DNA from 3 places in the Martinezella sp. CNPSo 3795 genome. Region 1 is predicted to be linked to each of the others. Evidence: riboswitches for the same ligand, from Rfam matches in the RefSeq annotation. Region 1 holds a riboswitch; each other region holds the start of a gene.
The links. Region 1 has a riboswitch for FMN ahead of ribB (3,4-dihydroxy-2-butanone-4-phosphate synthase). Riboswitches for the same ligand answer to the same signal wherever they lie in the genome.
Positions count from the first base shown of each region.

Region 2: another riboswitch for FMN. It lies ahead of AC13QY_RS13505 (6,7-dimethyl-8-ribityllumazine synthase); the one in region 1 lies ahead of ribB (3,4-dihydroxy-2-butanone-4-phosphate synthase).
Region 3: another riboswitch for FMN. It lies ahead of AC13QY_RS24065 (3,4-dihydroxy-2-butanone-4-phosphate synthase); the one in region 1 lies ahead of ribB (3,4-dihydroxy-2-butanone-4-phosphate synthase).

Region 1 is NZ_JBXSOQ010000002.1:667,716-675,634, reverse strand. Features, by position in the region: gene AC13QY_RS07990 (ABC transporter ATP-binding protein) at 1-778, shown strand, start outside; gene AC13QY_RS07985 (transporter substrate-binding domain-containing protein) at 823-1,596, shown strand; gene AC13QY_RS07980 (ABC transporter permease) at 1,609-2,334, shown strand; gene AC13QY_RS07975 (ABC transporter permease) at 2,346-3,035, shown strand; gene AC13QY_RS07970 (homocysteine S-methyltransferase family protein) at 3,098-4,018, shown strand; gene ribB (3,4-dihydroxy-2-butanone-4-phosphate synthase) at 4,076-4,702, opposite strand; FMN riboswitch at 4,815-4,961, opposite strand; gene AC13QY_RS07960 (glucose 1-dehydrogenase) at 5,062-5,844, opposite strand; gene tpiA (triose-phosphate isomerase) at 5,921-6,658, opposite strand; gene AC13QY_RS07950 (SDR family oxidoreductase) at 6,663-7,451, opposite strand; gene AC13QY_RS07945 (sugar ABC transporter ATP-binding protein) at 7,472-7,919, opposite strand, start outside.
Region 2 is NZ_JBXSOQ010000004.1:21,716-29,634, reverse strand. Features, by position in the region: gene AC13QY_RS13530 (MurR/RpiR family transcriptional regulator) at 1-616, shown strand, start outside; gene AC13QY_RS13525 (ABC transporter substrate-binding protein) at 805-1,908, shown strand; gene AC13QY_RS13520 (ABC transporter permease) at 1,981-2,874, shown strand; gene AC13QY_RS13515 (ABC transporter permease) at 2,871-3,659, shown strand; gene AC13QY_RS13510 (ABC transporter ATP-binding protein) at 3,671-4,732, shown strand; FMN riboswitch at 4,839-4,985, shown strand; gene AC13QY_RS13505 (6,7-dimethyl-8-ribityllumazine synthase) at 5,075-5,551, shown strand; gene AC13QY_RS13500 (VOC family protein) at 5,610-5,960, shown strand; gene phnF (phosphonate metabolism transcriptional regulator PhnF) at 6,000-6,728, opposite strand; gene AC13QY_RS13490 (class I SAM-dependent methyltransferase) at 6,730-7,416, opposite strand; gene AC13QY_RS13485 (VOC family protein) at 7,536-7,919, opposite strand, start outside.
Region 3 is NZ_JBXSOQ010000010.1:52,994-60,912, reverse strand. Features, by position in the region: gene lpdA (dihydrolipoyl dehydrogenase) at 1-119, shown strand, start outside; gene AC13QY_RS24090 (helix-turn-helix domain-containing protein) at 197-913, shown strand; gene AC13QY_RS24085 (MATE family efflux transporter) at 887-2,335, opposite strand; gene AC13QY_RS24080 (aromatic amino acid transaminase) at 2,776-3,963, shown strand; gene AC13QY_RS24075 (prephenate dehydratase) at 4,663-5,496, shown strand; partial or broken gene AC13QY_RS24070 (IS3 family transposase) at 5,592-5,747, shown strand; gene AC13QY_RS24065 (3,4-dihydroxy-2-butanone-4-phosphate synthase) at 5,815-5,955, opposite strand; FMN riboswitch at 6,069-6,215, opposite strand; gene tpiA (triose-phosphate isomerase) at 6,304-7,065, opposite strand; gene pepD (beta-Ala-His dipeptidase) at 7,211-7,919, opposite strand, start outside.

The sequences.
Region 1 (7,919 bases):
GACAGAGCTGCCCTCCCAGGCTCTTCGCGTGGAAGATCTCCACAAGAGCTTTGGGTCACATCAGGTCCTCAAGGGCGTTTCAACGACCGCCCATCAAGGGGACGTGATTTCCATCATCGGCTCGTCCGGTTCCGGGAAAAGCACGTTCCTGCGGTGCATAAACCTGCTTGAAATGCCCGATCGCGGCCGCATCGTCGTCAACGGCGAGGAAGTCGCGCTAAGGCAGGGACGCCGCGGACAGATGCAGCCGAAAAGCTGGCGGCAGATCGAATGGATGCGCAGCGGATTGGGCATGGTATTTCAGAGCTTCAATCTCTGGGCGCACATGACCGTTCTCGAAAACATCATCGAGGCTCCGGTGCATGTCCTCGGCGTCCCCCGTCGCGAGGCAATCGAGAAGGCAGAGGTTCTTCTCAATAAAGTCGGGCTTTACGATAAACGCGACGCCTATCCGGCCTTTCTCTCCGGGGGACAGCAGCAAAGAGCGGCGATCGCTCGCGCGCTTTGCATCGACCCAGCCGTGATGCTCTTCGACGAACCGACATCGGCGCTCGATCCCGAACTGGTCGGCGAGGTCCTCAAGGTCATCCGCGACCTCGCGGAAGAGGGCCGAACCATGCTGCTGGTCACCCACGAAATGCGCTTTGCCCGCGATGTCTCGAACCACGTTCTCTTCCTGCATCAGGGACGGATCGAGGAGGAAGGGCCGCCAAAGCAGATCTTCGACGCCCCGATCAGCAGCCGATGCCGGGAATTTACCGGCATGCTCACGTCCTGATCCACATCCCATTCGCAGACAACACCATTAGGAGAATCCCTTATATGAGAATGGCTTCCACTCTGTTCGCCGGGCTTGCCCTCGCTCTCTCTTCGATGACGGCGCAGGCCGAGGTTCGCTTCGGCATCATGAACGAATCCTACCCGCCCTTCTTCGCCAAGGATGCCTCCGGCAAATGGCAGGGCTGGGAAATCGATATGATGGACGCCGTTTGTGAGCAGATGAAAGAGAAATGCTCGATCGTCGAGCTTTCCTGGGACGGCCTCATTCCGGCGCTTCAGAGCAAGAAGTTCGATGTGATCTGGTCGTCGATGTCGAACACGGCGGAGCGTTCGAAGATCATCGATTTCACCGACAAATATTATAACACGCCCAGCACGCTGATCGGCCCGAAGGACCAGAAGACCGGAGCGACGGCAGACGATGTCAAGGGCAAGACCATCGGCATCCAGGTGTCGACGATCCAGTCGGAATATTACAAGAAGTACTTCGCCAAGGTTGCAGACGAAAAGACCTACCAAATGCTCGACGAGGCGTTTCAGGACCTCGCTGCAGGCCGCATCGACTACGTCTTCGGCGATTCCCTTGCGCTTGATGCCTTCCTCAAGAGCGACAGCGGCAAGGATTGCTGCGCCAAGATGGGCGATGTCGCCGACGACAAGGAAGTCCTCGGAGCCGGCGTTTCCGGCGGTTTGCGCAAGGAAGACACCGAGCTCAAGGCTAAGCTCAACGCAGCGATCGCCGCGGTGCGCGCCAGCGGCAAATACGACGAGATCACCAAGAAGTATTTCAGCTTCGATATCTACGGCGCCAAGTAAACGATCGCAACGATGGCGACCTCTCCTCAGGGCATTCTGGACCTGCTCTCCCCCTATCCTCCGGGCTGGGGTGGAGTACTCTTGACCGGGGCCGCCTCCACGGTCGCCATCTCCGCCGGCGCTTTTCTGATCGGCCTTCTGCTCGGTACGGGCGGCGCGCTCGGCAAGCTCTCCGGCATCAGGCCGCTCCGGCTGCTGCTCGAACTCTATACGACCGCCGTCCGCGCGATCCCCGAGCTGATCCTGATCGTCGGGCTCTATTACGCAGGGATGGACGGCCTCAATCGGCTCCTCATTGCGCTCAATCTGCCGGCATTCGAATTGAATGGCTTCGCTGTCGCGGTCGCCGTGCTTGGCTTCGTGCAGGGCGCCTATATGACGGAAGTCCTGCGCGGCGCGATCCTGGCGATCCCTGTCGGCCAGATCGAGGCGGCAAAGGCATTCGGCATGGGCGCACGCCTGCGTTTCCGTCGCATCATCTTACCCGCCCTGCTGCCGAATGCCCTTCCCGGTCTTGCCAATCTATGGATGTCGGTCACCAAGGACAGCGCTCTCGTCGCCGTCGTCGGCTACCAGGAACTGGCTCTCGCCACGCGGCTCGCTGGCGCTAGCACCAAGCACTATTTCATCTTTTTCCTGGCTTCCGCCCTCATTTATCTCGCTCTCACGCTCGTCTCGAACGCCCTCTTCAACCTGCTGGAGCGGCGTGTACGCCGCGGCCAGCCGAAGCTTGCCTGAGGGGTGCCGGCATGACCTTCTCATGGATATCCGCCTATTGGCCGCTTCTGTTGACGGGAGCCGTGCAAACGCTGTCGCTGCTTGTGATTTCCGTCGTCTTCGGCTTCGTCATCGCGATCGGCCTCGCCTTTTCCCAGGTCAGCGGCGGCCCCATCCTGCGAAGCCTTGCGCGTGGCTACTGCACCTTCTTTCGGGGCACGCCGCTGCTGATACAGCTCTGGCTGCTCTACTACGGCGTCGGCTCTCTTCTGCCGATGATCCCGGGAATCCGCCAAAGCCTGTTCTGGCCGATCCTACGTGAAGGTTTCTTCTTCGCGGCCGTCAGCTTCACGCTGAATTACGCGGCCTATGAGGCGGAGGTTTTGCGCGGCGCATTGCTTGCCGTCCCGAAAGGCGAGCTGGAAGCCGGCCGCGCATTCGGCATGCGCCCCCTGACGCTGACGCGGCGCATCTGGCTACCGCGAGCCATTCGCATCGCATTGCCGACGATCGGGGGCGAAATCGTCATGCAGTTGAAGGCAACGCCACTCGCCTTCACCGTCACCGTGATGGACCTCTATGCCGTTGCCACCAAGGTTCGTCAGGACACCCTGCTGGTCTACGAGCCTCTGATCGTCGTCACCGTCTTCTATCTCGTCATCACAGCCATCATCGCGCGAAGCTTCCGGTTCCTGGAAGCGCAGGTGCCGGTGCGGCGCTAACCCCGGCATGAAGGAGAGATCAAACCTCTCCGCAGATCCGAGCCATTCTGGAGATCCCATTCATGAGCAAACCCTTGATCCTCGACGGCGGCATGAGCCGCGAACTGCTGCGTCTCGGCGCGGAACTGAAGCAGCCGGAATGGTCGGCGCTCGCGCTGGTCGATTCACCGGAGATTGTCCGGCAGGTGCATGACGAATTCATCGCTGCCGGTTCGGATGTCGTTACGACCAACAGCTACGCGCTCGTACCCTTCCACATTGGCGAGGAACGGTTCTGGAAGGAAGGGCCTGATCTCATCGCTCTTTCCGGACGGCTGGCGCGCGACGCCGCCGATGCGAGCAAGGATCGAAAAATCCTGGTCGCAGGCTCCCTGCCTCCGATCTTCGGATCGTACGAACCCCAGAATTTCGATCCCTCACGCGTTCAGGACTACCTCAAGGTTCTGGTCGAAAACCTCGATCCTTACGTCGATGTCTGGCTCGGGGAAACCCTCAGCTTGATCGCGGAGGGAGGGGCGGTTCGGACAGCGGTCGCTGAAAGCGGCAAACCGTTCTGGATCTCCTTCACGCTTGCGGATGACGCCGCGCAAAGGCATGGCGCCTCGCCTAAGCTCCGCTCCGGCGAACTTGTCGAGGACGCGGCTCGGTGGGCAGCATCATCCGGTGCCGAAGCGCTCCTGTTCAACTGCAGCAAACCGGAAGTCATGCGAAAGGCCGTCGATGCGGCAGCGGAGGTTTTCAAGCAGGGCGGCAATAATCTGCGGATCGGCGTCTATGCCAATGCTTTCGAGGGAGAACAAGGCGAGTCGGCCGCCAACGAGGGCCTTCACGCGACCCGTCAGGATCTGAATGACGACGCCTATTCGCGCTTCGCCTGTTCATGGGTCGATGCCGGCGCGACGATGGTCGGTGGTTGCTGCGGGATCGGCGCCGGGCATATTCATCGGCTGAAGAAGGCTCTCCTTCATCCTCAAGGAGCATAGGAGAGCCTTGCGCAAGCATCGATCCGGGCAGGATCAAAATAGGCTGTATCGGAACGATCAGGCAGCCTTGAAGGGAGCGCTTGCGGCCCTGTAGGCAATCAGATCCTCGATCGTCACGAGATGGAGGCCATGCCGCTCGGCAAAGACCTCAAGCTCTGGAAGGCGCGCCATCGTGCCGTCGTCGTTCGCCACTTCGCAGATGACGCCGGCCGGCGAAAGGCCGGCAAGCCGGGCCAGATCCACGGCTGCTTCCGTGTGCCCAGGACGCGACAGGACGCCGTTTGGATGCGCGCGAAGCGGAAAGATATGACCGGGCCGGGCAAATTCCTCAGGACGCGATCCGTCCCTGACGAGGGCTTGAACGGTTGCCGCCCTGTCGGCGGCGGATATTCCGGTCGTGGTTTCCGGAATGTAGTCGACGGAAACGGTGAAGGCGGTCTTGAGGACTTCCGTGTTGCGCGGCACCATCAACGGAATATCGAGCTCGTCGAGCCTCTCGCCCTCCATCGGAACGCAGATGAGACCACGGGCATGGTTCATCATGAACGCGATCGCCTGCGGTGTGACCGCTTCCGCGGCGATCACCAGATCGCCTTCGTTTTCGCGGTCACGATCATCGACAACCACGATGATCTCGCCCCGCGCAATCGCAGCGATCGCATCTTCAATTTTCGAAATTGCCATTTTCCTGCCTTTCAAGGGTTGCCGTTCGAAACGGCGTGCATGGCCGGTCAAAGCCACCATTTTCCCTTGGGCGAACAAGCATGTGAACGCCGCCACGACGCGGCGTCTGCTGCGTTGCTCTCTTCCATCCGGACTATACCGTCGGCTCCGGCATCTCACCGGATCTGCTGACCCTTCCGAAAGCTCGGAAGGCGCTCGCGGGCTCGAGGAAACTCCCCATACCGCCGGTGGGGAATTACACCCCGCCCTGAGAACAATTGAAAGATAAGGGATCAATGCCTCGTTCCGCAAGAGGCTTTGATCGCCAAAACGTCGAGAATCCGATCCGCTCAATGAACGCACCGTTCCTCGTTGTCGAACTACGACATGATCAAACCGCCATCGACATTGATCGTCTGGCCCGTGATATAGGCCGCATCGTCGCTGGCCAGGAAAGTGACGAGACCGGCGACATCTTCGCCCGATCCGGCCCGTTTCATCGGAATGCCCTGGACCCATTCCTTCATGAGTTCGCCGGGGCCGTAATTGCCCAAAAGCTTCCCCCAAGCCTGGTCGTTATAGGCCCACATGTCGGTTTCGATGATGCCTGGGCAAAAAGCGTTCACTGTGATGCCTTCGGTCGCGACTTCCTTGGCAAGGCTCTGGGTAATGCCGACGACGCCCATCTTCGATGCCGCATAATGCGGCGTGTAGATGAAGCCGTCCCGCGCCTGGCCGGAAGCGGTATTGATGATGCGGCCGCCGCGGCCATGTTTGCGCATGCGGGCAATCGCCTCCTGGGCGCAGAGGAAGACACCTTTGGTATTGACCGCCATGACCTTGTCCCATTCGCCCTCGGTCATGTCCTCGACGCGGGCGATGGTGATGACACCGGCATTCTGGATGGAAACATCGACGGCACCGAAGGCCACCTCAGCCGCCTCGTAGAGCCCCTTCACACTGGCCTTGTCGGTCACGTCACCGATGAAGGAAATCGCCTTCCCGCCGTCAGCCTTGATCGCATCGGCGACCGCATGGACGGAATCCTCATTGGCCGAGACTACGAGATTGGCGCCCTCACGCGCGAACCGTCTGGCGATCGCGGCCCCGATGCCGCGGCTCGCGCCGGTGATGACCACGGTCTTGTTTTCGAAACGCTGCATTTCCTATTCCTTTCGCGGTGACAGCCACGCCAGGCGCCGGCTCAAGGGGCCGAGCGCCCGCCTGTTGCTGGCGACTTCAAACGGCGGCCGAGATAATCCCGGCAAACTCCGATGCCTTCAGGGATGCGCCCCCGACCAGGGCACCATCGACGTTGCGAACGCCGAAGATTGCCCTTGCGTTCGATGCTTTGACCGAGCCGCCATAGAGGATCCTGACATCCTTCCCCTCTTCTCCCAGCCGCTTTTCAAGCGCCTGACGGATGGACGAATGCATCTCCTCGATCTGCTCCAGGGTCGGAACTAGCCCTGTTCCGATCGCCCACACTGGTTCATAGGCGATCACCGTGTTCGAACTGGTTGCGGTGTTGGGAATTGATGCTTCTAGCTGGGCACGAACCACTTCGATCGCCCTGCCCTCGTCCCGTTCCGCACGTGTCTCCCCGACGCAAATGATGCTCGTCAGCCTGGTCTCATGGACCGCGACAGCCTTGGCCGCAACTGCGCCGTCCGTCTCCCTATAGGCCGAGCGCCGCTCGGAATGTCCCAGAATGACGAAACGAGCGCCGATTTCGGCGAGCATCTCGGCGGAAACATCTCCGGTATAGGCGCCTGAGGTCCGCGCGTGACAATCCTGTGCCCCAATGGCAATCCCTGATCGTCGCACCCGTTCGACCGCTTTCTCGACCAGCGTTAAGGGCGGGCAGACGACGATGTCACACGCCGCGTCGTCCGTTATTCCCTTCAGCGCCTCGATCTCGGCCAGGGAGGACGCGAGACCGTTCATTTTCCAGTTGCCGGCAATCAGTTTCCTCATCGCATCACCAGCAGCAAAACCCGCCATCGACGAGCAGATCGACGCCCGTCACGAAGCTTGCGGCATTCGACAGCAGGAAGACGGCTGGGCCGACCATCTCATCGACCGTTGCCATGCGCTGCATCGGCGTCTGCTCTTCGAAAAGTTTGGTCTGATGAACCATTTCCGGACGCGTGTTCATCGGCGTCGCCGTATATCCCGGCGAGATGGTGTTGACGCGGATGCCGCGACCGACCCACTCCATCGCGAGCGACTTCGACATGTGGACCACACCGGCTTTGGAGGCGTTGTAATGAGCCTGGCTCAGGCCGCGATTGACGATGACGCCGGACATGGAGGCGATATTGACGATCGATCCGCGTCCGTTCTTCAGCATCGCGCGTGCTTCCGCCTGGCAGGACAGAAAAACGCCCTTCAGGTTGATGTCCATCAGCGTCTGGTACTGTTCTTCTTCCATCTCTTCCGCGGGATTGGCATTGGCGATACCGGCGGCATTGACTGCAAGCGTCAAGGCACCAAGCTCCGCCTGTGTGCGGGCAACCGCATCCGCAAGAGAAGATTTGCTGGTGACATCAGCCGCGATCTGGATGGAACGGCGACCGGCCGCTTCGATATGCGAAGCCGTGTTCGCGAGACCATCGTCGGATCGACGGTCCAGAAGCGCGACGTTGGCGCCGCACTGCCCAAGACCGATGGCGATACGCTGCCCAATCCCGCTTCCAGCGCCGGTCACAAGCGCGACCTGTCCCTCAAGATCGAAAAGCTTCGGGGCGTTCAGAGTGATGTCGGACACCGCTCTTCCTTTCTGTTTGTCTAGATTGTCGCAAGTTCCATGACAGAGACGTCATTGGCCTCGTCACGATTGAGAATGCCTGCCTGCTTGCCCTGTGCAAGCACGAGAATCCGGTTGGAGACACCAAGAACCTCCTCGAGATCGGAGCTGACGACGATGACGGCCACCCCCTGCTTTGCGAGGTTGACGATGATGTCGTAAATGCTGGCTCGCGCGCCGACATCGATGCCACGGGTCGGCTCATCGAGGACGACGACCTTGGGGTCACGCATCAGCCACTTTGCGATGACTACCTTTTGCTGGTTGCCGCCCGACAGGTCCGAGGCATATTGCTCGGCCCGGCCTTTAACGCCGAATTTCGCCACAGCCTTTTCGGCGAAAGCACGTTTGACACGTGATGTGATCCAGCGCCCACCGAGCTTATCGAGATTGGCATAGATGATGTTTTCACTGATGCGATGGCCAACG
Region 2 (7,919 bases), on a different contig from region 1:
CCTGACGAAGCACGATCGCTGGGCATCCAACGCGCCAGGCACGCATATCCTCAATCGTTTCGCCGACGCCATCATGGGCAACCTGCGACAGACCCTGTCGGATATCGACGTGGCGACCTTCGATGGCGTTGCCGCGCTGCTGTCGGAAAGAAAACGCGGCCTTTATTTCGTGGGCGGGCGCATTACAGGGGCGCTTGCCGAGTATTTCTTCACCCATATGCAGGTCATCCGCCCCAACACGACGCTGCTCTCCTCCAATTCCAGCACCTGGCCGCAATATGTCCTGAACATGAATCCGGGCGATCTGCTCGTCATATTCGATATCAGGCGTTACGAGCAGGAAATGGTCAATCTGGCCGCCGCCGCCCGCCGGCGTGGCGCGGAAATCATCGTCTTCACCGACCAGTGGGCAACGCCCGCCGCCAAGCATGCGAAATACACGTTCCGCGTGCAGATCGAGGCGCCGTCCGCCTGGGATTCATCGGTTGTCACCCTCTTCATCGTCGAAGCCCTGATCGAAGCTGTACAAAGCTCGACATGGGACGAGACAAGCGAGCGTATGAAGACACTGGAAGGTCTTTTCGAGCAAACCAAGCTGTTTCGCAAGCTAAGTTGAAGGGGAATGAAAACAGAAAATAACGGTCCGTGAAGGGTGTGAAATACAGCGACTGTCATACTTGTCGATTAGAAGCAAAAATCGACTGCGTTTTCAGCAAACGCAACACTTTGAAGTCGTCACACAACCTTCATGTAACGTCATTAACAGCAACGCCAGACACTGAAAACCCAAAAGGAGGAAATGCAGTGATCTCGAAAATTCATCGTCTTCTGACAATTTCTACGGCGATGCTCGTCGCTTCGACGGCTATCGCGGCCGCAGAACCGAGCGCCGATCTCATCGCTGCCGCTAAGAAGGAAGGCACGCTGACCACGATCGCCCTGCCCCACAACTGGTGCGGTTATGGCGACCTGATCGCTGCGTTCAAGGCGAAATACGGCATCGAAGTCAACGAACTGAATCCGGATGCCGGTTCGGGCGATGAAGTCGAGGCAATCCGCGCCAACAAGGGCAACACCGGCCCGCAGGCTCCCGACGTGATCGACGTCGGTCTCTCTTTCGGCCCGACGGCCAAGAAGGAAGGCCTGCTGCAGCCGTACAAGGTTTCCACCTGGGATTCCATTCCGGACAGCGCCAAGGATGCCGAAGGCTACTGGTACGGCGACTACTACGGTGTTCTCTCTTTCGTCACCAATAAGGACGTCGTGAAGAACCCGCCGAAGGACTGGGCTGACCTCCTGAAGCCGGAATATGCCAACACCGTTTCGCTCGCTGGTGACCCGCGCACGTCGAACCAGGCAGTTCAGGCCGTCTACGCCGCCGGCCTCGCAGCCGGCGAAAAGGACGCCGCCAAGATCGGCGCCGCCGGTCTCGATTACTTCGCGAAGCTCAACAAGGCCGGCAACTTCGTTCCGGTCATCGGCAAGTCCGCCTCGCTGGCTCAGGGTGCAACCCCGATCGTCGTCGCCTGGGACTACAACGGTCTCTCCTGGCGCGACAGCCTGAACGGCAACCCGCCGGTCGACGTCACTGTTCCGGCTTCCGGCGTTATCGCTGGTGTCTACGTCCAGGCGATCTCGGCTTTCGCTCCGCATCCGAACGCTGCCAAGCTCTGGATGGAATTCCTCTATTCCGACGAAGGCCAGATCGGCTGGCTGAAGGGCTATTGCCACCCGATCCGCTTCAACGACCTGGCGAAGAATAAGAAGGTTCCGCAGGAACTTCTCGACAAGCTGCCGCCGGCTGCCGCCTATGAAAAGGCCGTCTTCCCGACGCTAGAAGAACAGGATGCCGGCAAGACCGCCATCACCACGAAGTGGGATTCCGTCGTCGGTTCGAACGTGCAGTAATCACAACTGACTTGGCCTCCCCGCTTCGGCGGGGAGGTTTTCCGTTTTTTGACGCCGCGGATTGGGCCAATCATGAGCACCGTGACAACATCGACCATCAGCACCACGCCCTTGATCAACAAACGCGTGGTCGTTGACTGGCTGGGCATAGCGCCCTTCCTGATCTTCGCGCTGCTGTTTCTGATTTTGCCGACAATCTATCTGATCGCTGGCGCTTTTCTGACGCCGGACGGCGGCCTGACGCTGAAGAACATCGGCGATCTGTTCACGAAATCCATCTTGGACTCCTATTGGATCAGCATCAGGGTTTCGGTCGCCTCGGCGCTCGGCGGCGCGTTGATCGGCTTTTATCTGGCCTGGGCGCTGGTCATGGGCGGACTTCCGGCCTGGGTGCGCCATGCCTTCCTTACCTTTTCCGGTGTCGCCTCAAATTTCGCCGGCGTACCACTGGCTTTTGCGTTCATCGCCACGATCGGTCGCCTGGGCCTCGTCACGCTGCTGATGAGGGATTGGTTGGGTTTCAATCTCTATTCCACAGGCTTCAATCTCTACAGCTTCGTCGGCTTGACCATCACCTATATGTACTTCCAGATTCCGCTGATGGTGCTGATTATCACGCCGGCGCTGGACGGCATGAAAAAGGAATGGCGTGAAGCCGCATCCATCCTCGGGGCGACCACGAGACAATATTGGCTCATGGTGGCGCTCCCCATTCTCTGGCCGAGCCTGCTTGGCACGACGCTGCTGCTGTTTGCCAACGCCTTCGGCGCCATCGCAACGGCCATCGCGCTGACGGGCAGCTCGCTGAACATCATCCCGATCCAGCTCTACGCGCAAATCCGCGGCGACGTGCTGCACAACGCCAATCTCGGCTATGCAATGGCGCTCGGCATGATCGTCATCACTGGCATTTCCAATGTGATCTACATCATCATGCGTATTCGCGCGGAACGGTGGCAGAAATGAAGCTGCAAAAATTCTTTGCCTGGATCGCTGTTGTCATCGGCGCTATCTATTTCATCGTTCCGCTCATCGGTACGCTGGAATTCTCACTGCGCATGCGTCGCGACGCCTATAGTTTTGACGCCTATGCATCAGTCGTTTCGGACGCTCACTTCCTGTATGCGTTCGGCTATTCGATGCTCATGGCCTTGCTGACCATCATCTTCGGCATGTTGATCGTGGTGCCTACGGCTTATTGGGTGCGCCTCCGTTTGCCCCAAATACGCCCGATCGTCGAGTTCATCACGCTGATGCCGCTGGTCATCCCCGCCATCGTCATCGTCTTCGGCTATCTGCGCCTCTACAATTCGTCATCGATCCTGCCTTTGACAGGCTTCGAGCAGACGACGAACTTCCTTCTTGTCTGCTCCTATATTGTCTTGGCGCTCCCCTATATGTATCGTTCAGTCGACACGGCGATGCGCACGATCGATGTCGGCACCCTGACGGAAGCCGCAGAAAGCCTTGGCGCGAAGTGGACAACCATCATGCTCCGCTGCATTTTCCCCAATGTCATGAGCGGCGTCCTCTCCGGCGCATTCATCACGCTGGCGATCGTCATGGGCGAATTCACGATGGCCTCGCTGCTCAATCGTCCGGCTTTCGGCCCTTACATGCAGCTCGTCGGCGCCAACCAGGCTTATCAATCCTCGGCGCTCGCCATCATTGCGCTTGCTGTCACCTGGCTTAGCATGGGTCTGCTGCAGCTCGTTTCCCGCTTCTCAAAACTGGCTCCGGTTAAGGCGTAAGGCTTCTCACCATGGCTTTTCTCGAACTCACCCACATCAAGAAATCATTCGGCGAAGTTCAGGTCGTTCACGATTTCAATATGCAAATCGAGAAGGGAGAATTCATCTCCTTCCTTGGACCATCGGGCTGCGGCAAGACGACCGTGCTGCGCATGATCGCCGGTTTCGAAACGCCGACCGCCGGCACCCTGTCGATCAACGGCAAGGATCAGCGGGCGTTAAAACCGAACCAGCGGAATATCGGCATGGTGTTCCAGGCCTACGCGCTGTTCCCGAACATGACGGTGCACGACAACGTCGCTTTCGGCCTCAAGGTGGCCGGCATGGCAAAGCCCGACATCGATAAGCGCGTCAAGGAGATGCTGGCTCTCATCAAGCTCGATCATCTCGCCGGCCGCTATCCCTATCAGATGTCCGGCGGCCAGCAGCAGCGCGTGGCGCTCGCCCGCGCTATCGCCGTCAAGCCGCAGGTGCTGCTGCTCGACGAGCCGCTTTCGGCGCTCGACGCGAAGATCCGCATCTCGCTGCGCGAAGAAATCCGCGCCATCCAGCAGCAGCTCGGCATCACCACCGTTTTCGTGACCCACGACCAGGAAGAAGCCCTGTCGATCTCGGATCGCATCGTCGTCATGAATGCCGGTCGCGCCGATCAGATCGGCACGCCTTTCGAGATTTACAACACGCCGGCAACCCGCTTCGTCGCTTCCTTCGTCGGTACGCTGAACCTGATCGAAGGCAAGGTCGTCGATCCCGATAGCAACCGCATCATGATCGGCGATCAGGGCGTGACCCTGAAGCAGTCGGTGACGGCCTACAAGCCAGGCGATACCGTATCGCTTGCCCTGCGTCCGGAAGCCGGTTCGCTGGCGGAATCAGCCAAAGGCGATACCGCTCTCACGGGCGAAGTCTCTTCGGCACACTTCCTGGGTTCGGTCATTCGCACCCGCATGAACGTTGCTGGCAACACGATTTCCTTCGACATGTTCAACAGCCCCGGGATGATGCCTCCGAGCGTCGGCGAGAAGGTGACGCTGCGCTTCGCCTCCTCCGATCTGCTCGTGATTCAGGATTGAGAAAGCACCCTGCGTCGCAGGGTCATTTTGGAAAATTATTCGCGGACGCCGGGTCAGAAGCCCGGCGTTTTTCTTTGATTTTCATGAGAGAAAGCATTTATAGTCCGGACGTTCTCAGGGCGGGGTGCAATTCCCCACCGGCGGTATGGGGAGTTTCCTCGAGCCCGCGAGCGCCTTCCGAGCTTTCGGAAGGGTCAGCAGATCCGGTGAGATGCCGGAGCCGACGGTATAGTCCGGATGGAAGAGAGCAAGCAGGATCGCACCTCCTCCGCGCGAGGGATGCCGCGATGTTGCGTGTTCGCCCAAGGGATATTTGACAACAACCCTTGAAAGGCAAAATTCATGACCATTTCGATTTCTACCCAGCCGAGCCGCGTCGCGATCATTCGGGCTCGCTGGCATGCCGATATCGTCGATCGCTCGGTCGACTCCTTCGTTGCCGAATGGCAGACGACGGAAGGTGCATCGCCGATCGATATCTTCGACGTGCCCGGCGCCTTGGAAATTCCGCTGCATGCTCAGACGCTCGCCCGCAACGGCCGTTATTCCGCAATCGTTGCCACCGCTTTCGTTGTCGACGGTGGCATCTATCGCCATGAATTTGTCGCCAATACGGTTCTTGATGCTATGATGCGCGTCCAGCTGGACACCGGCGTGCCGATCCTGTCGGCAGTCCTGACCCCGCATCACTTCCAGGAGTCGGAAGCCCACATCCAGTTCTTCAAGGAACATTTCATCATCAAGGGCCGGGAAGTCGCCAGCGCCTGCCGCCACATCCTGGCGGAGCGCGCCAAGTTGCTGCCGGCCGTCACGGTCTGAACCAGCATCGTGGAGGCGCGGCTAGAGCTCGCCTCCACATCACAAGGGAGAAACGTCAGTGACCGTCCTACGCATCATCCCGAACCTGTCCGCCGCCGATCCCGCCACGGCCCGTCTTTTCTACCACGACCTGCTCGGCCTCGACATCGTCATGGATCACGGCTGGATCCTGACCTTCGCCTCTGAAGCGGCAACAGTGCCGCAGATCAGCGTCGCCAGCGAGGGCGGTTCGGGAACGCTCGTCCCCGACCTTTCCATCGAAGTCGACGATGTCGATACGCTTTATCAGCGCGCCACCTCCATGGGCTTCGGCATATTGTATGACCTGACGGACGAGCCGTGGGGTGTCCGCCGCTTCTACGTCCGCGACCCCTTCGGCAAGGTGGTCAATATCCTCTCCCACCGCTAGTTCAAGCTCGCGAAGAGCCTCAAGGGCTCTCCGGCGCTCTCACCGCAGATCGAGATTGAATGTAGTGCGCTCGGCCGGCCAGACCGATTCCGAATAGGTGATCGGCACTCCGTCGGTATCCGCATCCACCTTGCGCGTCACCAGCAACGGCGCGGATTTCGGCTGGCGCAGGATCCGCGCCTCGTCGGCCGTCGGCATGCGCGCCTCGATCTCCGTCGACAAGCGCTCATAGTCGGTGACGCCATAGCTGGCGAGCGCTGCCGAGATTGTCGGATGCCTCAATCTAGCCTGATCGAAATCGGGAAAACGTTCGGCCGGATAATAGGAATCCCCCAATTCCACTGGAATACCGTCGGCCGTCATGACACCGCGACGATGGATGACCGACGCGCCGATTGCGATCTTTAAATGGGCCGCGACGCGTTCGGTCGCCGGCACGATCTCGTGAACGAGCAGCTCGCCGCCCGGTTCGAAACCTTGCTCGATCAGATTTTTGTGGAAGCGGGTGCGTTTCGACAGCGTATAGTCGAGCACGCCCCTATGAACGAAGGTTCCCCGCCCCTGTTCGGCGCGGACCAATCCACGCTGCTCCAAGTGCCCCAGCGCCTGCCGCACGGTGAAACGGCTGACGCCGAACCGCCGCATCAGCTCGGGCTCGGTCGGCAATTTCTCTCCGGGCGCGAAAGTCCCGGCGGCAATATCGGCCGCCAGGATCTCGCCGATCTGATGCCAGAGCGCGCTGCCGCCCTTTCGGTCGATCGTCTCCATATCAGATACGCTTCTCCAGCCGGAACAGCAGCTTGTATTCGGCTGGATAGCTCAACGCATCGAGAATGCTCGGATAATATTTCCGATCCTTGGTGGCACGCACAAAACCATCATAGCCGAAACGCCTGACCGAAACATCGAAGCCGGCCGCCGTGAAGGCTTCGATATAATCCTGTGGCGAACGATCCTGCATGGGCGCGTTGCTGTTGTTGCCGATCAGCTCGAGCCACTTCGGCCAAAGCGGCATTTCATTGTGGCACCCGGTCACCGCGTAATAGACGCCCCCATTGCGCATGGCCTGGAACATTCCCTCGGCATGCTCTCGCAACTGCGGCAGCAGATAGATCACCTCATAGCTGAAAGCCACGTCGAAGCTGTCGGCAAAGGGCGCCAGGTCGGTCGTGACATGAAACTGGAGCGGCATGTTGCCTGCGGCTTCGACAGCGGCAGCCACCGATTCCGAAGCGATATCGATGCCGACACCGCGTCGGAACGGCCGCATGGCGTAAAGCAGCCGTAGAAAGCCGCCACGGTTGCAGCCGAAATCCAGGACGGTCTTCGAGGAGAAATCCCGCTCCGGCACCGTCTCAATGAAGTGACGCCAATAAGGGCTATGCGATTCTGCCATGGCGGCGTCGCCCTGCGGTTCCTTGTGCCATGTCGCGTAAGTCGTTGCTGCGCTTGTCATCATGCTCTCGCTGTTGGAGTGAACTGAACCCTTTATAACTCCACCTCATGACAGTCACATAAATTCGTCCGGACGACTGGACTAATAATGATAATCTTTCGCGCGTGATCAGTTAGCTCCTATTGCAGGCAGTCTACCATCCATTGCACGCCGAACCGGTCCGTCAGCTTGCCGTAGTAGCTGCCCCAAGGCTGAACGGCGAGTGGCGTCGTCACCGCGCCGCCCTCAGCCAATCGAGCAAAAATCCTCTCGGTGCTCTCTCGGTCATCCATTATGAGCATATGAGCGGAACCTCTCATCGGCTCGGCATCGTGATTGTCGGAAGCGAAGAACGAGACGCCTGGCCCCTCAAAGCGAGCGTGCATAACCCTGTCCCGCATCGCTTCGTTGGCAAGCGGCACCCCATCAGCACCATGACGAACCAACAGCGTCACTTCGCCGAGCCCGCAGACTGTATAGAAGGCAAGCGCTTCCTCGCAATGCGTCGTGAAAAACAGATAATT
Region 3 (7,919 bases), on a different contig from region 1:
CGATGGAGTTTGGCGCAACAGCCGAGGACGTGGCATACACTTGTCATGCCCATCCGACGCACAGCGAAGCGATTAAGGAAGCCGCGCTCGGCATCGGCGGAAGTCCTATCCATGCTTGACGCGTTCGACGCCCCGCCAGCTCTTACTATGGACGCTAAAACACTCTACAGTGCATGGAAAATGGAGTAGGAAAGCCGTGCATGATGGAAAGAAGAAAGTCGTAGAGGGCAAACGCGTAAAGCGCGGTGCTCTTTCCATGATGATCCGTCCGAACACGCAGGATGAGGTCGACGAAAAGGCGACTCCATCCGCAAGTTCCTCCTCGTCCGTCAAAGCTCCCTCCGGTGAGGCTCTGGCCGTTGCTGTTGGCAAGGAGATCAAAAGTCTCCGGCTGAGCTTGAGCATGGCAGCCAATCAGTTGGCTGAAGCGGCAGGACTTTCCAACGGCATGCTATCGAAGATCGAACGCGGAACGACAACACCCTCCTTTGGAACATTGGTCGCCATTTCGGCTGCTCTCAAGGTCCCGGTCGCCCGCCTTTTTGCGAGCCACGAGCAACGTGCTGACTACTCCCTGGTGAGGGCCGGAAAAGGCATTTCGGTCCAGCGGCGGGGCTCGAAGGTCGGGCTAGACTATGAACTTCTCGGGCACCTGCTGTCAGGGGAGAAGTATGTTGAGCCATACCTTGTCACTCTGAGCAGCGACTCCAGTGTTAGCCCAGGGTTTCAGCACACCGGGATCGAGTTCATGTACGTCCTCGAAGGTTCGATGGTCTACCGGTATGCGGATGCCTTGGTTGAGTTGCGCCCCGGCGATACGATGGTGTTCGACGCAAATTCAATCCATGGCCATGAAAAGCTTATCAACGCGCCAGTAAAGTACCTGTCAGTGGTCTTTAATCTCCGCGCCTAGAACGACAGGCAGCTCATGTGGGAAAGCAGGAAGGAACGCTCGCTCCGCTGCCTCTTTCATTTCGCCGAGGTGGTACAACAGCCTTCCAGTGAGTGCCACCGCGACCACAACAACGCCAATCAATAGGCCAATGTAAACGCCCGTTCCACCGTATCCTGCAGGACCTGATAGTATAACGGACACCGGAAAGCCGAAAACCCAGTATCCGGTCAGGACCAGAAGCAGGGGTACAAAGGTATCGGACATGCCGCGTAGGACATTCGAAACGATACCTTGGACTGCGTCCACGAGCTGCAGGGTCGCCACTATATACAAAAATAGCGTGGCTATCCTCACAACAGCATCGTTTTCGGCAACGGTGACGTCGATAAAGATGGAGATAAAAAGGCTCGGAAACATGGCGTACATGAGCCCAACACACAATCCCGTCCCGACGCCCAAACCTATTGCTGCAAAGCACGCCCTTTGCATCGCGATCCAACTTCGCGCGCCGTAGGCCCAGCCAACGCGCACCATCGCCGCAACGCCGATCCCTGTCGGGATCGCAAATGCGAGACCGTTGAGCTGTCCCGACAGAGCATAGGCAGCCAGCACAGCGTCGCCTTGATAACCCATCAGGAGAGAACTTGCGCTGAAGAATGCCACTTCGAGAAGGGTGGCTGCCCCAATAGGTGTCCCGACGATGGAGACTGCCTTGAGCGAAAGAAGGTCCATCCGGTGAAGACCGCGGTAGGGAGCAACAACGTTGGTGTGTGGATTCGACGAAATGTAGAACAGAAGCGCCACCGCGATGGCAAGATTGGCCAATGCCGTAGACAGGCCGATCCCAAACAGGCCGTATTGCCCTAAGCCCCAGACGTTCTCAACGATCAGGTAGCAGATGGCAAAGTTCAATGCGGCGCCGGCCACCAGGATCGCCAAAGCCACAACAGTCTGGCCGTGTGCGGCAAGAAAATTTCTTGCCACAAGCATCACCATATAAGGTGGAAGCATGAAGCAAAGTGCTTTCGCAAACTCTCCTGCCTGCCGTGACAGCTCAGGAGACTGCCCCAGGAATTCAAGCGCCGTTCCCGTATTATAGAGCAGCGGAACCGCGAGACACGACAGGATTACGCTGAGCCACATACCCTGTTGGAAGAAGGCGCGACCGCCCGATTTATCCCCTGCCCCAATTGCCTGGGCCGTGAGCGGAGCCACAGCTGTCAAGATGCCGCCTGTGCATAGCAGTATCGGGTTAAGCATGGCCATTGCCAGCGTACCAGAGGCCAGTTCCTTCGCACCTAGATGGCCTATCATGACAACGTTGATGATGAGCATCAGACGCTGAGCGATTTGACCAAGGATGAGTGGCCAAGACAGCTTCGTCGTAGACCGGATTTCTTCAGGCCAAGTTTGTAAGCGGGCTACGGATCGAGCAGTCATGTCATGCATCACAAAAAAGCGAGACGCCTGCTGGCCGGGACGTCTCGCAAGGTGCGGGAGGAGATTTAGTTGCTGGCTACCCAGCTATTCCATTTGGACGTGAGATCTTCCTAACGATCCTGCCAGAAAAGCGTCGCCGTCTTTGTGAGTTCCTTGTTCAGTTCCCATTGTTTTTTTCGATGCAGCCTTTTGGCCGATTTTTTGGAGAGGTTACGGCAATCCGCCACGAGATCAATTGTCTGGAAAATATTTTCCCGTCATGAAACTCACGGCCGGACCTCTGAGCATTTCATCACAGGAAAATATTTTCCTAACGATTGCCAGCGTCCGCTCTGATGCGCTTAACGTAGCGTGGACCAGGCGCTTCAGGAGGCAGCCTGAGCGTCCTTGCCGGCGTTGAGCGAAGGTGACCGGTTTCTTTATAGAATAGGAGGAAAAGCGTGACTAAGCAGTACCTTTTGGCAGGATTGCCTGACCGGAAACCAGACCCCCTGCTTGCCCTTATCAAGAAATTCGCGAGCAATGAGCGTCTCGATAAGATCGATCTCGGCGTAGGTGTATACCGGGACGGAACCGGTAGGACTCCTGTCATGGCAGCGGTCAAGTCCGCAGAGCATCATCTGTGGGAAACTCAGGACACAAAGTCCTACATCGGTCCCGAGGGTGATCCGTCATTCGTATCGCTTTTGACACACGAGGTGTTCGGCGAAGGAACGGTGACCGAAAAATTGGCTGGGGTGCAGACGCCGGGTGGAACTGCTGCCTTGCGTCTTAGCGCTGAAATCCTCGCCCATGACAAGGACCGGACCATTTGGATTGGAACACCGACCTGGGCAAACCATAATGCGATCTTCGGGACGGTTGGCTTGAGCATTAAGACATATCGCTTCTTCGATCCCCGGAGCCAAGCCGTCCATGTCGATGAGATGCTTTCTGCCTTTGAGAGCGCACAATCAGGCGACGCAATCCTACTGCATGCAAGCTGCCACAATCCGACCGGAGCAGCTATTTCGAAAGAGGCTTGGTCGGCGATTGCTGAGGTAGTCGCGCGGAAAGGCCTCATCCCGCTATTCGATAACGCCTATCAAGGTTTGGGACGCGGCTTTGTACAGGATGCCGAAGGCATGCTGACCGTGTTGAATGCAGCGGATGAGGCCATCGTGGCCATATCATGCTCCAAGTCCTTCTCGCTTTATCGCGAGCGAACCGGCGCGGCATTCGTGTTGGGCAACTCGGCAACAGACCTGAACAAAGGCGTCGCTAATTTCGCGTACCATGCGCGCGCCAGCTATTCGATGCCACCTGCTCACGGTGCGGCCATTGTGGCGGCTGTGCTTGGCGATCCGGGCCGTCGAAAGCTGTGGATCGACGAACTTGCCTCGATGCGAAGCCGGGTCTCTGAAATCAGAACAGCGCTGGCAGACCGGCTTTCCATCTACGCCCCTCGACTTTCCGCTGTCGCAGGCCAGGAAGGAATGTTTTCACTTCTCCCGGTCACGCCCGAGAACGTCACGCACCTCCGAGAGGTTCATGGCATCTACATGCCTGACTCTGGTCGCGTAAATCTCGCAGGCCTGCGTATCGAACAGGTTGATCTGGCGTCCCAGGCAATCGGTGAACTGCTGTGATGCTAACCGCCACGAGCCAGCTGCTTCACGCGTGGGCTCGTGGCGCAGGGCTCACGCACGAGTTGGCGTAAGCCTATTGATAAGGAACTGCGCTCGTCACCGTTCGGCTCCTGTGACGTCGCGAAACACCGGCACAGCGAGGGTCGCACCCGCGTGTGCCAGCGTCGAGAACGGTGTAGCCCACACGAAACGTTCGGAAATTCGCGTCAACACATAGGGTGGGGATGCTTCCTTCACAAACTCCCTCGCAGCATTCGCTTCTTTCGCATAATATTGCTTTGTCTAATCGACAATTCTGCTGCTCTCGACGTGAACCGCCCTACCGACCAGGATGTCGTCGATAGAAACTGTGTGGAGCCATGCCTCCTCACAGTGACAGATGAAGTCGCCGGATATCAGCACATTGGAATACAGGCGACTTACATATTGGAAGATCAAATGTCGTTCCGCTATGCCGATGAGGTCGTCGAACTGAAGCCATCCGATACCTTGGTTATTCGACGGCCGCGGCATCCATGGACGTGAAAGCCTGCGTCAGGCACCAGCCGAGTATTCGTTTATATTTAGCCTGCGAAACTGACCTGATTTTCATGACATTAAAATATTTTCAAACGAATTGAACCGCCCGAGATGCCCCGTTATCCATTTAGCGAACGATGGAAGCACCCGCAGTATGAGCTGCGCAACCGGGACATGGGAATGAACAAGTTAATCCGGCAGCCGCCGATCATTGATGCATCCGATATCAAAAAAGTCGGCTTCATTGGACCCGAGGGGACCTGGACACATCAAGCGACACTTGAGCTCTTCAGCAACGGCCCTGGACTGGTACCCTTTAAGGATGGCCTCTTCGAGGCGTACGCATCGGGAATGGTTGACGCTATCTGTGCACCGGTTACGACCTCTCTAGTCGGGACCACTCCATATCTCGATCAAATTCTTGCTCTCCCCTCGGTTACGGTTATTGCGGAATATCCCCGTTTGTTAAGCTACAGCCTGATCGCGAGCAAAGACGCCACTTTCTCGTCGATAACAAAGGTGCTCGGTCATCCCGTGGCTCTGGAAGAGGTCAGGGCTTGGATCGACGAGAACATGCCGGGAGTGGAGCGTGAGAGCCGCCTGGGCACTGTCGCTTATATCGCCGAGGAGAATTCACCAAAGCTTGCAGCTTTCGGGCCGGGCCTAGGCGCAAAACTTTACGACCTCCAGGAACTCCGCACCGGTATCGAAGCGGGTCTCCACAACGTTACGCGTTGGTGGGTTCTTGGCAAAGATATCGCCCGGCCGACCGGCTTCGACAGAACGACGATTGTGCTTCGTAGCGACGAAGCGTCGATCAGCTCGCAGCTTGCGACCTTTGTGAATTCCGGGCTGTCCATCCTCAATATCTACGAGCGCCCTACGCGCGAACGGTTGGACATCCATCAATACGTGATTGATTTCGCCGGACACGTTGAGGCTGAATCACAGCTTGCGCAGTTAGTATTGAGGGATGATATCCGCATGTTGGGGTCCTATCCCAGAAGATACTAGCTGTCCTCCGGTAGCTACTACAAAATGCGTTGGTAGCGGCATGAAATGTCGAAGAATATTGAAATGAGAAATTTGTGTTCATGAACGATCAATCGCGTGGACCATGGAAGAGCTTTGAAACGGTGGAATTCGCCACCATGGAATGGCCGACTGGTTCAACCACCGACGACTTCTGAAGTCCATCGCGAATACACCGCCAGCCGAAGCTGAAGAGCGGTACTACGTTGGACGAAGCAGCCGTGGCCGCATAGCTTAGGCAAAATGGCCTCCGCCAAACACGCTGCGGTTCAGTACGCAGATCAGGCCGCGCATGATTCATCATGGGATCGCTTCTGAAGTGACCAGTTCCGATGCGATGACGAGGTCGCCCTCGTTCTCTCTGTGGCGGTTGCCGGCGACGAGGATGATCTCACCACGACCGATAGCGGCGATTGCATCTTCAATTAGGGAAAATGCCATTTCTCTGCCTTTAAAGGGTTAGCCCCAAACCGCGCCGTACATGGATCATGACGAGCCACCACTTAGCCTTGGCGAACAAGCATTCGAACGCTGTAGCTGCGCAGCGCCTTTGTGCGTGCTCTCTTCCATCCGGATTATACCATCGTCTCCGGCATTTTATCGGATCTGCTAACCTCCCCGGGTGCTGCCGGAAGCGCTCGCGGGTTCCGGATCTTCCCGATACCGCCGGCGGGGAATCGCTTCCCGCCCTGAGAACGATATCAGCAAAGGAGACAAATGGCGGAGTTCTCAAGCGCCCGTTCTCCCAATTGCGAATGAAACAGCGGCCGCTGCGTGAGGAAATGTGGACTAGGAAACGCAGAAGGCATCCGCGATTGCCAGGAAGCTGGCCGCTTTCAAGCTCGCACCTCCGACAAGAGCACCACTTACATTCTCGCAGGTAATGATTTCGCGGGCGTTCTCCGCCTTGACGGATCCGCCGTAAAGCAACCGCGTCTTCGGGCCGTGGTCGGCAAACTGTGCATCCAACCAATTCCGTATAAATTGGTGCACGCCGGCAATTTCGTCGACTGTCGGAGTCTTGCCACTCCCTATTGCCCACACTGGCTCATACGCTACGACGAAGTCGCCCTGCCCCGCCTCCGAAGGCAGAGAAGCTGTCAACTGCTCCGAGAGAACTTGGAGCGTACGCCCCTCGTGCATTTCACTTTCGGTCTCTCCGATACAAACGATCGGAGTGACCCCCGCTGACAGTGCCTGGCGGACCTTCCGGCACACAACGGCGCTGGTTTCTGATCTCAGTGTCCGTCGCTCGGAGTGACCAATGATAACCCACTTTGCCCCGCAATTGGCGAGCATGGCCGCGGAGACGTCTCCCGTGAATGCGCCTGTCTGTTCGTCGCTGCAGTCCTGCGCGCCGATTTCGAGCAGCGACGTGGCGACGCCCTCTACAGCGGAGCGAACCAAGGTCAGAGGCGGGCAGATGACCATGTCGACGAAAAGAGACAAATCCACACTTCTCGATGCCGTCTGAGCGAGTTCGTCCAGCGACGAGATCATTCCGTTCATCTTCCAATTGCCGACGAGCAGCGGCCGGACACGGTGTTCCATCTAACTAACCTCATCAATATTGTCGGAAGAGGACACGCAGAAGCACTCGGCGGTAGCCAGGTTATCTTCGACGGTGCCCGTTTCGAGAATGAAGAATGTTGGCTGGCGAACAAGCCTCGCCAGTCCATTGGGCCGAATCCTTGAATCAGTCCTTCAAGCGTCCCACGAAGTCGCGGACAACCTTCCACGAGCGGGCCACCGACGGATGGCTCACACGCTCCTTCGTCGAGTGCAGGTGCTGCAGTTCGGTTCCAATGCCCACCGTATCCAGTCCAGGGATGCGGTTGACGAAAAAGCCGAGCTCGAGGCTGCAGGAGGATACAAGAACTTCTGGTTCGCGACCGTGGACAGTCTTGAAAGCTGCTACGGCTGCGGGAACAGATTTCGAATTCGGGGTCGGCGGAAACTCCGGGGCGTCCAGTCCGAACTGCTTGAACTCCGTTCTGCCGCCGGCCATCTCGGCCAGCTCACGCATGCGTTCAAAGATGTCGTGCTTTCGCGAGGACACACCCGCCGTAATCGTGCAGGTGAAAGTCAATCCGTCGTCGGTCGCACGCACGGTCCCGAGGTTGCTTGAACTCTCCACGAGGCCGTCGATGGACCTGCTCATGCTGATGACGCCATTGGGCAGAAGAGCCGCAATGCGGCCGACACGGCGGGTTGCTGTCTGCGAATAGATCCGGGATGAAAGTTCTGCGTCAGTTACAGTGACCTTCAGACCCGGGTCGGCGACCAAGAACTCGCTCTTGAGCGTCGCTTCAAGCTCCTTGATAGCATCCAGAATTGCAGCTTTATCGGCTTGCTGAACCACGAGCACGAGTTCGCCATGTGCTGGGATGACGTTGTTCTGGGCC